Regions from separate parts of the Devosia rhizoryzae genome, predicted to be linked through region 1. Evidence: predicted binding sites of a transcription regulator. Region 1 holds the regulator's gene; the other holds the start of a gene.
What was found. Region 1 encodes PhoB, which activates phosphate uptake and scavenging genes when phosphate is short. Its sites were predicted from a motif close to TGTCATNNANCTGTCAT; they were not measured.

Region 1 (7,582 bases):
AGGTCGGCGTCCTGCGCGAAAGCCGATAGCGGCGCAAGGGCCATGAAGCCGATGCTTGTCCCGGCTAAGAGCCAGTTCTTGAAACCCATATTCTTATTCCTTTGTGTTGGCACACGCCTGCTGAGCATTGGGGTTGGTTCCTGAACCGATCCTGAATGGAGCGCGCCCCTGCGCCTGCTGCCCAGCAGTCCCCGCAAAGCTCCAAACGCGGGCGGGTCGGGTTAGTTCCTCCATGCCATCGGCGGCAGTGCCGGCTATGAATTGGGGCATGTTTGCGGCTGGTGGACGGATCGGCGCCTGCCGATCTCCCACAAGTGGCCGATGCGTGATAGGCCGACCCCCAGAGCATTGGAGGACCGACATGGATTGGGGCACGCTGATCGGCTACTGGCCATTTGTGGTGGGGCTGATGATTACCGGGGTAGTCTCCGGTGTCGCTGCCGGCCTCTTGGGCATCGGCGGAGGTGCGGTGATCGTCCCGGCCCTGTCGAATGCCTTGCTGCTCATGGGCTTCGACGCTGAGGTGGTGCAGCATGTCGCCGTCGGCACCTCGCTCGCCATCATCATCCCCACCGGAATCATGAGCGCACGGGCGCATCACCGGCGCGGCGCTCTCGACATGGTTGTGCTTAAACTCTGGACGCCCTTTATCGTCATCGGCACCTTTATCGGCGGGTTAATGGCGGGCTGGTTTTCCGGTGACGTCCTGCGCATCGTCTTCGCCGTCATGGCCTTTGCTATTGCCGCCAACATCGTCTTTGCGTTCCAGACCCGGCTCATGGGGCACCTCAAGGGCTCTTCCATAACGCATCGGATCTCGGCCTTTGTCGTAGGTTACATTTCTTCGCTGATGGGGATCGGCGGCGGCTCGCTGACAGTGCCGACCTTGGTGGCATTCGGCGACACGATGCATAAGGCTGTGGGCACATCGGCGGCGATCGGGGTTGCGATCGCCGTATCGGGGACCGCCGGCTTCTTGATTTCGGGTTGGGGTGTCGAGGGCCTGCCGCCGCTGAGCTTGGGCTACGTCAACCTCTTGGCTTTCGCGCTCGTGGCGGTTCTGGCGGCCGTCTGCGCGCCGTTCGGCGCAGCGCTGGCGCACCGGCTGGACCAGAAGACGCTGAAATACGTCTTCGCGGCCTTCCTGGTCGCGGTTGGGCTCAACATGCTCTGGAAAGTGCTGGCAGGCTAAAGCCGACCCCGCCTGGGAGATGGTGGGGACGGGTTGACTACGGTATTCCGTCCGCCCCCACCGCCCAAGCCCCCCCGTGAGAGGGGATCCGGGCTCGGGGCCGCACCGATCAAGATGTGACCCCAAGTAACAACTCGCCTTTGGCCGTTCCGGTTTGTCTAAAAAAAGGCGATGACGCGGTTGGCTGTGGATTAGTCGGCGCTGTTGCCCAAATCCCAGGCCACCGAAACGCCGACGGCGAAGGTCAATTCCCCAGATTCCACCGGGACCTCGGCCGACTGCGCTACATCTGCCCTCGCATACATCGGGAAGGGCTGCGGCGCGCCGAAATCCTGGCGCTCGGATACCGATTCCAGATCGCCCAGCGTTTCACCGGCAACTTCTGCATAGAGCTCGGCCTTTTCGCGCGCATCGGCGAAGGCTGCCTTGCGCGCTTCATTAAGCAGGTCAGCCGGATCGGCGACCGAGAACGAAACGCCGTTGACGGTGTTGGCGCCGACGGTCACCGACTGGTCGAGGATGGAGCCGAGGTCTGCCAGTTCGCGCACGACGACAGTGACCGAGTTGGACACCTGATAGCCGTCGATCTTTGGCGGCATGGTATAGCCATTGGCGTCGCGGGCGTCCGAATAGACGTAGTTCGGATTGACCGAGAAGCCGGAGGTCTGGATGTCACGCGCCTCGATGCCGGCTTCCTTGAGCGTTGCCAGAAGTTCGTTCATCGCGGTGGTGTTGGCGTCGAGTGCTTCGCGGGCGGTGGCGCCCTGCGTCATCACGCCGGAATTGATGGTCGCCATGTCGGGTGCGGCCCGCACTTCGCCGCGGCCTTCGATGGATATCGTGCCGGCATAGGCGGGCAGGGCGGTGGTGAGCAGGGCGAGGGGGACGATAACGCTGAGGGCACGCATGGCAAACTCCTTTAAGTGCCCGGGGACGTTTCCCGGGCTAATGCGTCAGTAATGGGGCGCGGATGAACCGGAGTTGAATGAGTTCGCCGCGCCGTCTTGGCATAAAGTATGATTTTTGCCCTACTCACCTTGCGTTGCCGTGTTGGCTTGGTTAGTCACTGGCTGACTTTTGCCGAGGACCTGCCCATGAGCGCCACTGCTATCCCAAACGGAGTGCTGATCGGCCGGGCAAAGGTGCCGGGCTATGACTATCCCCGCGTCGTGACGGTGCGTGACGGGCAACTGGTGGATATCACCAGCCCCGGCATGGCGACGGTCCGCGATATCGCCGAGAGCGGGCGTGCTGCCGAGCATGTGCGGACTGCCGCGGGCACGCTGCTTGGGCCGGTCGATGCAATCTATGCCGGTGGCGATGGCTTACCGCGTCTGCTCGCCCCCATTGACTTGCAGGCGATCAAGGCGTCGGGCGTGACCTTTGTCGTATCGCTGTTGGAGCGCGTGATCGAGGAACAGGCGCGGGGCGACAAGTCGCGGGCCGATGCGCTGCGCGGCGAAATTCTTGACCTGATCGGTACCGATCTGTCGCAACTCGTGCCGGGTTCGGACGCGGCGATGAAGGTCAAGGAGCGGCTGATCGAGAAGGGCGTCTGGAGCCAATATCTCGAAGTTGGAATCGGGCCGGACGCCGAAATCTTCACCAAGGGCCAGCCGATGAGCGCGGTGGGCCATGGCGCCGAAGTGGGCCTCCATCCGGTATCGAGCTGGAACAATCCGGAGCCGGAAGTGGCGCTTCTGGTGACGTCCAAAGGCGAGATCATCGGCGCGACGCTCGGCAATGACGTCAACCTGCGCGACGTCGAAGGGCGGTCGGCGCTTCTTCTGGGCAAGGCCAAGGACAATAATGCCTCGGCATCCCTGGGCCCGTTCGTGCGGCTGTTCGACGGCGACTTCACGCTCGAGACCATCAAGCAGGCCGAGATCGCACTGCGTGTCGAGGGGGCCGACGGCTTCGTTCTCGAAGGCCAATCCAACATGGCGCAAATCTCGCGGACGCCGGAATCGCTGGTTGCCGCAACGATCGGGCAGCATCATCAGTATCCCGACGGACTGGTGCTTTATCTTGGCACCATGTTCGCGCCAGTGAAGGATCGCGATGGCGCCGGCAAGGGCTTTACCCATAAGGTCGGCGATGTCGTCTCCATATCGACACCGAGCCTGGGTACACTTTCTAACCGCGTGAACCTATCTACCGTTTGTCCGCCTTGGACCTATGGCGCGAGCCACCTGTTGCGCGACCTTGCACGCGCGAACCTCCTCTAGATTCTCCCGAAAGGCTTCATCATGACCGAGCTGCACAAGAACCTCATCGACGGCGAATGGGTCGGGTCCGACGGGATCGAGAACATCAACCCGTCCAATATCAAGGAAGTGGTTGGCGTTTATGCGCGCGCCACGGCCGAGGAAACCACGCAGGCGATCGCCGCAGCCAAGGCCGCGTTCCCGGCCTGGTCGCGCTCGGGCATCCTTGAGCGCCATGCGATCCTCTCCAAGGCCAGCCAGGAAATTCTGGCCCGCAAGGCAGAGCTGGGTGAACTCCTGAGCCGCGAAGAAGGCAAGACGCTGCCGGAAGGCATTGGCGAAGTCACCCGCGCAGCTCAGATTTTCGACTTCTTCGCCGGCGAAACGCTGCGCCTTAACGGTGAAATCCTGCCCTCCGCCCGCCCGGGTCTTACCGTCGAGATCACGCGCGAGCCGGTCGGCGTCATCGGCATCATCACGCCGTGGAATTTCCCGATCGCCATTCCGTCCTGGAAGATTGCGCCGGCGCTTGCCTATGGCAATACCGTCGTCATCAAGCCTGCCGACCTTGTGCCGGGGTCAACCTGGGCGATCGTGGATATTTTGCAGCGTGCTGGCCTGCCGAAGGGCGTGCTGAACCTCGTCATGGGCAAGGGGTCTGTTGTTGGTCAGACCTTGCTCGACAGCCCGGATGTCAATGCCGTTTCGTTCACCGGTTCTGTGGGTACGGGCAAGCGCGTGGCCGAGGCTTCGATCAAGGTTGGCCGCAAGTTCCAGCTCGAAATGGGCGGCAAGAACCCGACCATCGTGCTGGACGATGCCGATCTCAAGGTGGCCGTTGAATCTGTTGCGCAGTCGGCGTTTTTCTCGACCGGTCAGCGCTGCACGGCGTCGAGCCGCGTGATCGTGACGGAAGGCATCCACGACAAGTTCGTCGAGGCGCTGGCAGCGCGCACCGCGGGTCTTCGCGTGGGCGATGCCCTTGATAAGGATACGGAAATCGGCCCGGTGGTCGATCCGAACCAGCTCAAGCAGGACACCGACTATATCGAGATCGGCAAGTCGGAAGGCGCCACGATTGCCGCCGGTGGCGAGCGGGTTACGAAGGGCAATGAAGGCTACTTCCTGCAGCCGACGCTCTTTACCGAAGCGACCAACTCGATGCGCATTGCCCGTGAGGAAATTTTCGGGCCGGTGGCGGCGGTGATCCGGGTGAAGGATTACGAGGAAGCGCTCCATACTGCGAACGATACGGAATTCGGTCTAAGTGCCGGTATCGTCACGACTTCGCTCAAATATGCGACGCACTTCAAGCGCAATTCGGAAGCCGGGATGGTGATGGTGAACGTGCCGACGGCCGGTGTCGATTTCCACGTGCCCTTCGGTGGCCGCAAGGGTTCGAGCTATGGTTCGCGAGAGCAGGGCACCTATGCCAAGGAGTTCTTCACCATCGTCAAGACGGCCTACACTGCTGCTGGCTGATCTTTCGCAAAACGTCTTCTACGGGGCCCGCGTGGCCCCGTTTTTGTTAACGGAGGGCTAACGTTTTCGCTGTGTCAGCGCCATGCCGGCGATGATGAGGACGATGCCGAGCGCGCTGGCCCAAAGCGTCACCGGGATACCGCGCGCCCAATCGAAGAGCACACCCGAAACCATCTGGCCGGAGATGACGAGAAGGGTCGAGTTGATGGCACCGATCCGGGTGATGAGCCAGGAGCCGGCGGCCACGAAGATGACGCCGATGGGGCCGCCGAAAAAGACCCACCACGGGATCTCGCCGATATTGGGCGGTATCAGCCCGCCGATGACGAGGCCGACCAGGCTCAAGAAAACGAAACCGACGATGTGGTTCCAGAAGGACGAGATCAGCGGCGAAGTCGAGAGCGACAGACGGCCGTTGACCTGGCGACTGAGAATGACGAGGAGGCCAGCGGTGAAGGCGAAGATGATGGGGATGATCATGCCGCGTTGAGCCCGAAGAGAATGATCAGGAGGCTGCCGGCGACGATCAGGACGACGGCGCCCGCGTCGCGGAGATCGAGGCGGCGCTTGGGGAGGCCGAGCAGGCCCCAGAAGTCGGCGGCGAGGCTGAGCAGAACCTGGCCGGCGAGGCCAAGGGCGAGGGTGCCGGCGAGGGCCAGCGGGGTGTTGACGGATGTCGAGGTCAACATGACGGTTGCGGCGCCGATAATGCCACCCAGATATGCCCAGAGCGGGGCCTTGCCGATCCTGGCCTTCGATGCAGCAGCTTCGGCGCGCTGGTGACGCCAGAGCACGGCGAGGAAGAGGATGGCGGCGACGGTGCCGGTGCCGTGGGCGAGCCAGGACGAAAAGAGCGCGCCGCCGTAGCGGCCGGCTTCGGCATTGATGAAGACGGCGAATGTCAGGAGCACGCCGCTGCCGAAGGCGAGGACGAGGTGCAGCGGTTTGGGCCGCTGCGCGGCGGGCATGGACATGGGGAAAGTCCGATTCGGGAGAGGTGGCGCGAGTTTAGCTGGAGGGCTGGGGCGCTGCCAGCTTCGCGGTGACCAAAGGTAAGAGGCGGTTCCCGGGACGCTATCCACTACCCCCTTCCGAGCGACGCTAAGGCCCGGGGGGCCTAAGCTCTGCTTGCCTTCCCCTCAAGGGGGAAGGTGGGCGCCGGTGGTTGCAGCACCTCAAGCGACGGCGGCGAAGCGTTCGTCGAAGGCGTAGCCGGCGCCGCGGACGGTGCGGATAGGGTCGGATTCGCGGCCACGGTTGATGGCGCGACGGAGGCGGCCAATGTGGACGTCGACGGTGCGTTCGTCGACATAGACGTCGTTGCCCCAGACGCCGTCGAGAAGCTGCTCGCGGGAATAAACGCGGCCGGGGTGGCGCATCAGGTATTCGAGCAGGCGATATTCGGTGGGGCCAAGATGGATGTCGCGGGTGGCGCGGCGCACGCGGTGGGTGGTCCGGTCGAGTTCCAGGTCACCGACGCGGAGGGAGGCGGTGACGAGGTTGGGGTTCGCCCGGCGCAGCAGAGCGTGGATGCGGGCGACGAGTTCGGGGACCGAGAAGGGTTTGACGATATAGTCGTCGGCACCGGTCGTGAGGCCGCGAACGCGTTCTTCTTCTTCGCCGCGGGCGGTCAGCATGATGATGGGGACGCGAGCGGTTTCGTCCCGGGCGCGCAGGCGGCGGCAGAGTTCGATGCCGGAGATTTCCGGCAGCATCCAGTCAAGCAGGATCAGGTCAGGGAGCTTTTCCTGGATCGCCCGATGCGCTTCGTCACCGGATTCGGCGGTGATGACGCGAAAACCCTCTGCTTCAAGGTTGTAGCGAAGGAGGATGGCGATGTCGCCTTCATCTTCGACGACGAGGATGGTTGCGGGCATGGATGTGCTCCGTCGGTCGGGTGGTGACCCGATGGTTCATTGTTGTGGCACCAACCCCCACCTTCCCTCCCCCTGAAGAAGGGGGAGGAGGATGCAACGGCAGTGCCAAGTTTCGGCCTCACCCGGCGCTTTGCGCCGACCTCTCTCGGAGGGAGAGGTGATCAGACCTTGATCTGCTGGCGTTGGAGATCCTGCACGTCGCCGGTGAGCTGCTTGCCGGTGGCGAGATAGTAGGCGCGTTCCGCGATGTTGGTGGCGTGGTCGCCGATGCGTTCGAGGCTCTTGGCGCAAAAGAGGAGATGCGTGCAGGTGGTGATGTTGCGCGGATCTTCCATCATGTAGGTGAGGAGCTCGCGGAACAGTGAAGTGTGCATCGCATCGACCTGGTCGTCGCGGTTGCAGACTTCGACCGAGGCGGCCGAGTCGCGGTTCGAATAGGCGTCGAGCGCATCCTTGACCTGACCCATGACAAGGGCGGTCATGTTCTTGACGCCGTTGTAGAAGGTGGGCTGCAGGTTGATACCTTCGAGCTTGAGCGAACGGCGGGCTAGTTGCTTGGCCATGTCGCCGATGCGTTCGAGATCGGATGCCACATGCACCGAGGTGATGATGGCGCGCAGATCGGAAGCCATCGGCTGGCGGCGGGCGATCATGGAAACGGCCATGTCGTCGATCTTGCGCTGCATTTCGTCGATGCGCTGATCGGCAATGATGGTGACGTCGGCCAGTTCGCGATCGAGCTTGAGCAGGGCGCGGGTGCCGTTCTCGATGGCGGCTTCCACCTGGCCGCCCATTTCGGCGATGGCCTGGGCGAGGCTGTGCAG
Region 2 (7,582 bases), 230 kb from region 1:
GGCCATCAAGGGATTTTTCGATCCTTCCGTGCAGTTTGGCCTGCAGTTCGATCCGGCCACCGCAGGCCGTGACGACAACGAGGCGGCCGCCGATGCTGCAACCGAGGCTGCAGAAGACGCCGGCAGCGTTCCCGTCGAACAGCCGGGCGAAAAAGTCGTCAGCCTTGACGCGTTCCGCAAGAAACCCTGATCCCATCCGGACCCATGGATAAGCGGTCCTTCTCCATCGCCGGCCACCGAACCTCGATTGCGCTCGAAGCCGACTTCTGGCGCGGGCTCGAAGCCATGGCGGCTGAACGGAGTGTCAGTCTCGCAGGGTTGGTGCGGGAGATCGACGAAACGCGGGAGACTGCGAACCTCTCCTCAGCGGTGCGGCTGGCGGTCTTGGAATGGTACCGCGCACGCGCAGAACAAAACCTCAGAACGGGTTCAGCGGCTGATTGACGCCGTTACCGATCGGCTGGTTGACCTGAGGCAATTGGAGATCGAACGCCCCGGGCGTGACCGTTGTCGGCGGAGTGGCGGGCGGCGCGGCCGGGGGCGGAGCAGGCTGCTGCTCCAGTTCGAGCATGCGAGCGGCTTCCTCTGCGGCAATACGTTGCGCTTCGGCTTCCGCACGCTGGCGCTGTTGTTCGGCGATCAGGCGGTTGCGCGCTTCGGCGGCCTCGCGCTGGCGCGCTTCGTCTTCGATGCGCATGGCTTCAAGCCGGTCGACTTCGAGCTCGTTGGCGCGCACCTGAATGGCCGCCACCATTTCGGCGAGATCGACCACAATCTGGGGCGACGCAAGCGTACCGCCAATGGTGGTGACGATGCGGGCAGTGTCGGCTTGCACCAAGCCTGCAGGGTCGAGGTCGTCGCGTGGGGTAAGGACGAAGGAGCCGTCGAGTCCCAACCGGGCCAGAACGAGGTTGAGACTGCCGGCAAGACGCCCCCCCTGCCCTTCGATGATAAGATTTGCCAGCCGCGCCGTGCCGCCTGCAATGGTAAAGGCACCCTGTGCCAGATCGGCAGTGAAATCGCTGCCGGAAAGACCAAGACCAATCATGGTTTCGAGCGTCGCGGCATCGGTGTTGAGCGCATCATCAATGGCGGCAATGGATGGGAACACACCTGAGGAAAGACCGGTGGCGGCGAAGTCGGCGATGGAAAAATTGCCCTCTCCCGTCATGGCGCGCATGACGTCCGCCAGGCTGGCGCCGGTGCCTTCGAACTGGAGGCCGCCGTCCACAAGGCCACCCAGGCCGCTGGCGATCGGACCCGGCGTGACCGCATCGAGGTCGACCCCAGCAAGCGTCACGCGTCCAGACAGCGTGCGATCGCTGAGCGGACCGGAACAGCAGAGCGTCAGGTTCATCGCCATCGTGCCGGAACCGGCTTCGGCTTTGAAGTTTCTGAGGCTGGTAGCGCCAGCGTCCCAGACGTAGTTGAAGTCCGTTGAACCAAGGATATCGACGCCGTTGGCAGTGACTTCTTCAGCGCGAATAGCGATGTCGCCGCGCGTCTGACGTTGTGCGGTGCTGGCAGCAAGCGGACCTTCCGGCCATGGACCGTCTTCTGGCCCAACGCCAAGCAATGCCTCGGTGCCGAACAGCGCCGCGGCAAGACCGCCTGCATCCAGCGCATCGGCTTCCAAATCGCCGGTGAAGCTGGGTACATTGCCAGTGCGGCCAAGCAAAAGATTGCCACGGACCCCGGCACTGCCCATCACAGCTGAGATATCGTTGAGCGCCAGAGTATCGACGCCGTCAAAGCTTAGAGCAGCAGTGGCATCAAGCGCACCAAAGCTTGCGCCGCCAACGCCGGCGAGAGCCGCCAGCGCATGGCCTGGTTCAAAATTTGCTTCAAGCGTCCCGTCGCCGCTGACCTGCCCATCGGCGGCAAGCGCAAGATTACCGAAATAGCTCAGGGACTGGTTACCCATGCTCACGGCGGCTCGGCCCTCGAAGGCATCCACGCCACTGCCTTCGAAGAAGAGGCTGGCGATCAGCGGCTCCGTCCCCTCGAACAGCATCCGGTCGGCAAAGCCGAACTGCGCCTGCAGCGCCTCGGCATCGCCCTCAAGCGACGCGATCAGGCGCAGATCGCCAGTCGAGACGGCGGGCAAACCATCGGCCATTTCGGCGCGCAGGTCGAAATCGCCGGCACCAAGCGTGCCGCCCAGGGTCAGAACCTGTCCTGACCCGTTATCGCCGTCACTCAGGATGAACTGAAGATCGGCCGGCCAGGCACCGGCAAGACCCTGCTGCCAGCCATAGGGAAGGCCAACGGTCTCATAGAACAGGTCGAGCGCCGGGGCGTCCGCCTCTGTCACGCCGATATCGCCAGAGCCGGTGATACGCGGCTCGGCAAGCGTCCCGCCGATGACGATATTGGCATCAAGACTGAGCCCGCCCCAGCCGGCGGCATAAAGGCGGGAGAAGTGGAAGGTTTGCGGTGACCACTGCGCCTCGGCGACAAGGTCGACTGCCGGCAGGCCCAGCACGTCGACGCTATCGGCCATGAGGCTGAAACTGCCGTCGGGAAAACTATGGGCAAAGCTTGTGTCCAACACATTGGGCAAGAGAGCCTGGAGCGCTGCAGTCTGCGAAGCGTTGAGCGTGCCGAGCGTAGCGGTGCCGTCGAAGCGCGGTTCGTCGCCGAAACCGATGCGCATTTCGACCAAATGGGTTTCGCCGGAAAAGGTGAAGCGCCCACCTGTCAGCCCAAAAGCATCGCCTCTCAGCATCAGCCGGCCATTCAAGGCGCCGGGGAGATTGAACAGTGGATTGTTGTCCTGCGGCTTGCGCCACAGGGCCGAAAGCGCGTCGAGGCGCTGGGAGGTCATTGCCAGGTCACCGGTAAATCCGGCCCGGCCTCCTTCATCGCTAAGCGTGCCCGACAACCGCAGTTCCGTCTCGCCAGGCAGGTTCGCCACGGCCTGCTCGATCGCCCAATTGCTCCCGTCGGTCGTCGCATCGATCCGCACATCGCGCAGGGCAAAGCCGCGCAGCGTCGCCTCGGCGAGGTCGATGCCCAGCCGCCCCGGGATCGGCGGCAGCGGCGGTGCCGGGATCTCGCCCAGCAGGCGCACGAATTCGTAAGGCAGTTCGCTCGGAACTTCGCTCGCGTCGCGAGGAGGCAGGGAAAAGACGCCGCCCGAGATCACCGCGTCGAAACTGTTGCGGGCGCCGAACTGCACGCTGGCGGCGCCGGTCAGGCGCGTGGCGGCGCGGTTTTCGTCGGGCATCAGGGTGAAGCCGCTGAGCACCGCACGATCAGTCGAGGCGGTGAGCTTGCTTTCCAGTACCAGGTCGCCCCGGATGTCGTCGGCAGCTTCGGCGCCGGGCGGCGCCTGGCGATAGGTCAGCGTGCCGTCGAATTTGGGCGCCATGCCGGCGGTCAGCAGTCCCTCGGCGCTGACCGAATAGGCATTGGCGACTTCCCGTAGCGAAGCGCTGAGCCGCGAAATGCCCTCGGCGTCGCCTGGCCCGGTGCTGAAGCGCACATCAAAGCGGTTGGCGCCATAATCGGCAAAGCCCTGGAACTGGAAAGGGCCGCTAAAGCTCGCAAGTCGGAAATCGCCATCGACACGGTTTGCGGTGAACACTTCTTCCGAGCGCAAATCGGTCAAGCGGATGCGGCCGTTGGAAATCCGCGCCTGGCTGAGGGCAATCCCTGCTCCGCCACCGGCAATGTCGACCCCGCTGCTGAACAAGCCGCTTTCATCGAGCACCAGGTCGACCTGCGGCTGGTTGAGGGTCAGCGCGGTAACGGTGTAATTGTCGCGCAAGAAATCCATCAGCGCGAACTCGGCTTCCACGCCCTGGACGGTGGCGGCAGGGGATTCGATGTCGCCGACCACCACATCGGAAAATTCAAGGCGCGGCGTCGGTAGCAGCGAGAAGGAGATATCGCCCCGAATCGTCACGTCGGCACCGAGCACGCCCGTGGCCAGGTCCTCCATGCGATCGCGGTAATCGCTCCACTGGATAAAGCGCGGCGCAATAAAGGCGCCGGCCAGCACCACGATGGCGAGCATGCCGACGATGATATAGATGCGATTAAGCACTGGAGCCGTTCGTTTCCCGCTAAGAACCTCATGCAAGTGTAGGCACTTGCAGCCCTTGCGCAAGCGGGCGCCGGAGGAATTGAGATGCAAAACGGCCGGGATCGCTCCCGGCCGTTTCCTTCCTCATACGCGAAGCTTACTCGATGTCGAACGTCCAGAAGAACGTTTCGCCCGAGCTGTCGTCGACGCCGTCATTGTCGGTGATCACATAGGCCTTGCCGTCGGCGTCGATGGCGAGGCTTTCCACCTTGTCGACGACATAGCCGTTCTGCGCGGCCAGATCGGGCACGAGATCACGGACCAGTTCCTTGGAAACGGTCGGCAGTTCACCGCCCAGTTCAGCGCCTTCGAGTTCGGCAACCGGCACGCGGTACACGGCCTTGAGCTTGGCCTTGTCGCCGATCTGGTTGTCGCGCTCGATCAGGTAGACATAGTCGCCATGAAGCGTGATTTCCGACAGGCCGACCCAGGTGCCCTCGGCCGCCGCTTCGAGCGGGTAGCGGACGGCGCTCCACTCTTCCGTTTCGGTGTTGTAGCCGACGAGCTTCACAAAACCCTTTTCGTCGTCCTTCCACTCGCGCTGGATGGCGATCCAGAGCGTGTCGCCGACCATGGCAATGCCCTCAGAACCCGAGCGGGTTTCGCCGGCAAGCAGGTCTGCCGGGAAGGCGATTTCGTCTTCGATCTCGCCATCGGCATTGACGTGGAACAGGGCGTGCGGCGTCAGCTTGGCCGTGTCGCCTTCGGAGGCCAACCAGAAGCCGCCTTCGCCGTCACCAGTGATGCCTTCGAGATCAAGCTTCTGCGCCGGGTGGCCGTTGCGGGTGATCACCGTCTTGGCGGTGATGCGTGCCGGGGTTTCGGTGGCATCAATGGTATAGATCGCAGCTTCGTTGAAAGCGCTGTCGCTGACGGCAACGAGCTTGCCGGGTTCGATGGCATAGGCGCCCGAAAGAGCGGCCCAGCCGATCGGGCGATCGTCGGCGTCGAGATCGGACATGATCTGCGGATAGTTCGCTTCGCCTTCGGCAAGCTCATAGATCATGACATGGGAGCCCACGCCGCCGTCTTCGCGCAGATCGACCTCATTGGCCGTGGCGAGAAGATTGCGCGACGGGATGGCAACGACGCCTTCGGGCGAAATGCCGGAGGGTAGCGCCTGGACGAATTCGGGCTCTTCGCCGCTGTCCTTGTAGACCGCGATCAGCGAGGCGCGTTCTTCGGTGACGAAGATATAGTTGGTTTCGCCAAACATCGCGACATCAAGGCCTTCGGGCTCGACGCCCTTGGAGTTGCGGTGCTCTGGATAGTGGCCGAGCTGGGCGGCGTTGTGATCGAGCGCATTGCCGGCTTCGAACAGTTCTTCGCCATCCTTGGAGAAGATGGTGAAGCCGCGAGCGCCGCCGTTCCAGTCGCCTTCATTGGCGATGACCAGGCGATCGTTGTCGAGCCACTTGACCGAGTCCGGCTCGCGCAGACGATCTTCCTGCGTGCCGGTGAAATCGAGGACACCATCGCGCTTGGTGTCGACGTCCGTCAGCGTGGTCGAACCGGCGCTGAAATGGCCCGTCACTTCGCCGGTGGTGCCGTCGATGATGACGATCGCATTATTTTCCTGCAGCGTCAGCGCGATTTCGTCATTGTCGTTGAAGCTGACAAATTCGGGTTCCGCGTCATCGCCGGCGATCTCGGCCAGGCCGGTGACGTCCACGGTCTTGAGCGTTGCGGCGGCGACGTCGAAGATCACCAGAAAGCCCGACGGCATCTGCGGAATGTCGCCGTCATTGACCTCTTCGTCGCGCTCGTTTTCGATGGCGATGGCAAGGAGCGTACCGGTCTTGTTGCGGGCAACAGAATCGGGCTGTCCGCCGAAGTCATATTCGGCTTCGGCGGTCTGCGTCGCGATATCGACGACGACCAGCTTGCCGGACGGTTCGGTGAAGCTCTCGGAGGTATTGACGCCGACATAGGCCTTGTCGCCGATGATGGCGACCGAGGTCGGCTCGCCTTCGATGGCCAGATAGCCGGCAGCCTTTGGCGCCGAAGCGTCGGTTATATCCACAAAGCCGATGCCGCCGCCCGGGCTATCCGAATAGATCAGCGTCATGCCATCTTCGGTGGCGGCGATGATTTCCGATGACGTGGCGTCCGCCTCAGGCGCATTCTGCGCCACGGCAAAGCTCGAAACTCGGTTGAAATACTGCTCGGCCTGAACGCCGGCAGTGGTCAGCAACAGGGCCGCGCTCAAGGCAGCCAGACGCTTTTGGGCAATCATGAATAGTCCCCGGATATGATGCGGGGCTCGATTAGGCCGGGTGCGTGACGTCCATGTGACAGGCTGCGCTTCTATACAGGGACAGTCGCCGTCCCTATATTGCGACGAGAACAAATCAAGATTCGTCAAGGCCCGGCTTGCTGCTCATCGCGGCGCCGGCCCCGGAACAAAGCACCGCATGGCCGAACCCGCACCCCTTTACCGTCCCGGCGCCGGGCCGAATACCAGCCGCCTTCAACAGGCGCCAGCGATGGACTATCTGGCTGGCCTCAACCCCGAGCAGCGCGACGCCGTGCTTGCAACGGAAGGCCCGGTTCTGGTGCTGGCGGGTGCCGGTACCGGCAAGACGCGGGTGCTGACGACACGTATCGCCCACATTCTCAACCAGCGCCTTGCCTGGGGCAGCCAGATCCTAGCCGTGACCTTTACCAACAAGGCAGCGGGCGAGATGAAAAAGCGCATCCATGAGCTTGTGCCAAACTTCGACGGCATGCCTTGGATGGGCACGTTCCACTCGGTTTCCGCCCGCATTTTGCGCCAGCACGCGGAACTGGTCGATCTTAAACCCAGCTTCACCATCCTTGATACCGACGACCAGATCCGGCTGATCAAGCAGTTGCTGGCGGCCGAAAACATCGATGAAAAGCGCTGGACCGCTCGCGGCTTTGCCGGGCTGCTCGATACCTGGAAGAACCGGGGCTGGTTGCCCAAGGACGTGCCGGCGTCGGAAAGCAGCGTCTTCGCCAATGGCCGTTTGCCCAACCTTTATGCGGACTACCAGGCCCGCCTCAAAACGCTCAACGCCGTCGATTTCGGCGACCTGCTGCTTGAATGCATTCGCTTGTTCCGCGAACAGCCCGACGTGCTTGCCGAATACCACAAGCGCTTTAAGTACATGCTGGTCGACGAATACCAGGACAGCAACACCGCCCAGTATCTTTGGCTGCGCCTCCTGGCGCAGGGCCGTCCCGCAAACGAGGCCAATATCTGCGTGGTCGGTGACGATGACCAGTCGATCTACGGCTGGCGCGGCGCCGAGGTGGACAACATCCTGCGCTTCGAAAAGGATTTTCCGGGCGCCAAGGTGGTCAAGCTTGAGCGCAACTATCGCTCGACCGCCAATATCCTCAAGGCCGCTTCGACCCTGATCGCCTTCAACGAAGGCCGCCTGGGCAAGACGCTCCACACCGATGTCGCCGAAGCGGGCGAACCGATCTCGTTCACCCAGGTCTATGACAGCGAGGAAGAGGCGCGCA

Region 2: a site for PhoB is predicted at 6,371-6,387, ahead of JI748_RS04080 (esterase-like activity of phytase family protein). Genes of this name have one in related genera too.

What each region holds. Positions count from the first base shown of each region.
Region 1 is NZ_CP068046.1:588,277-595,858, forward strand. It holds gene JI748_RS02930 (OmpA family protein) at 1-89, opposite strand, end outside; gene JI748_RS02935 (sulfite exporter TauE/SafE family protein) at 362-1,192, shown strand; gene JI748_RS02940 (SIMPL domain-containing protein) at 1,384-2,100, opposite strand; gene JI748_RS02945 (fumarylacetoacetate hydrolase family protein) at 2,287-3,420, shown strand; gene JI748_RS02950 (aldehyde dehydrogenase family protein) at 3,442-4,881, shown strand; gene JI748_RS02955 (DMT family transporter) at 4,939-5,361, opposite strand; gene JI748_RS02960 (DMT family transporter) at 5,358-5,855, opposite strand; gene phoB (phosphate regulon transcriptional regulator PhoB) at 6,057-6,758, opposite strand; gene phoU (phosphate signaling complex protein PhoU) at 6,920-7,582, opposite strand, start outside.
Region 2 is NZ_CP068046.1:818,255-825,836, reverse strand. It holds gene JI748_RS04095 (SspB family protein) at 1-190, shown strand, start outside; gene JI748_RS04090 (ribbon-helix-helix domain-containing protein) at 205-444, shown strand; gene JI748_RS04085 (AsmA family protein) at 419-4,051, opposite strand; gene JI748_RS04080 (esterase-like activity of phytase family protein) at 4,188-6,326, opposite strand; gene JI748_RS04075 (ATP-dependent helicase) at 6,505-7,582, shown strand, end outside.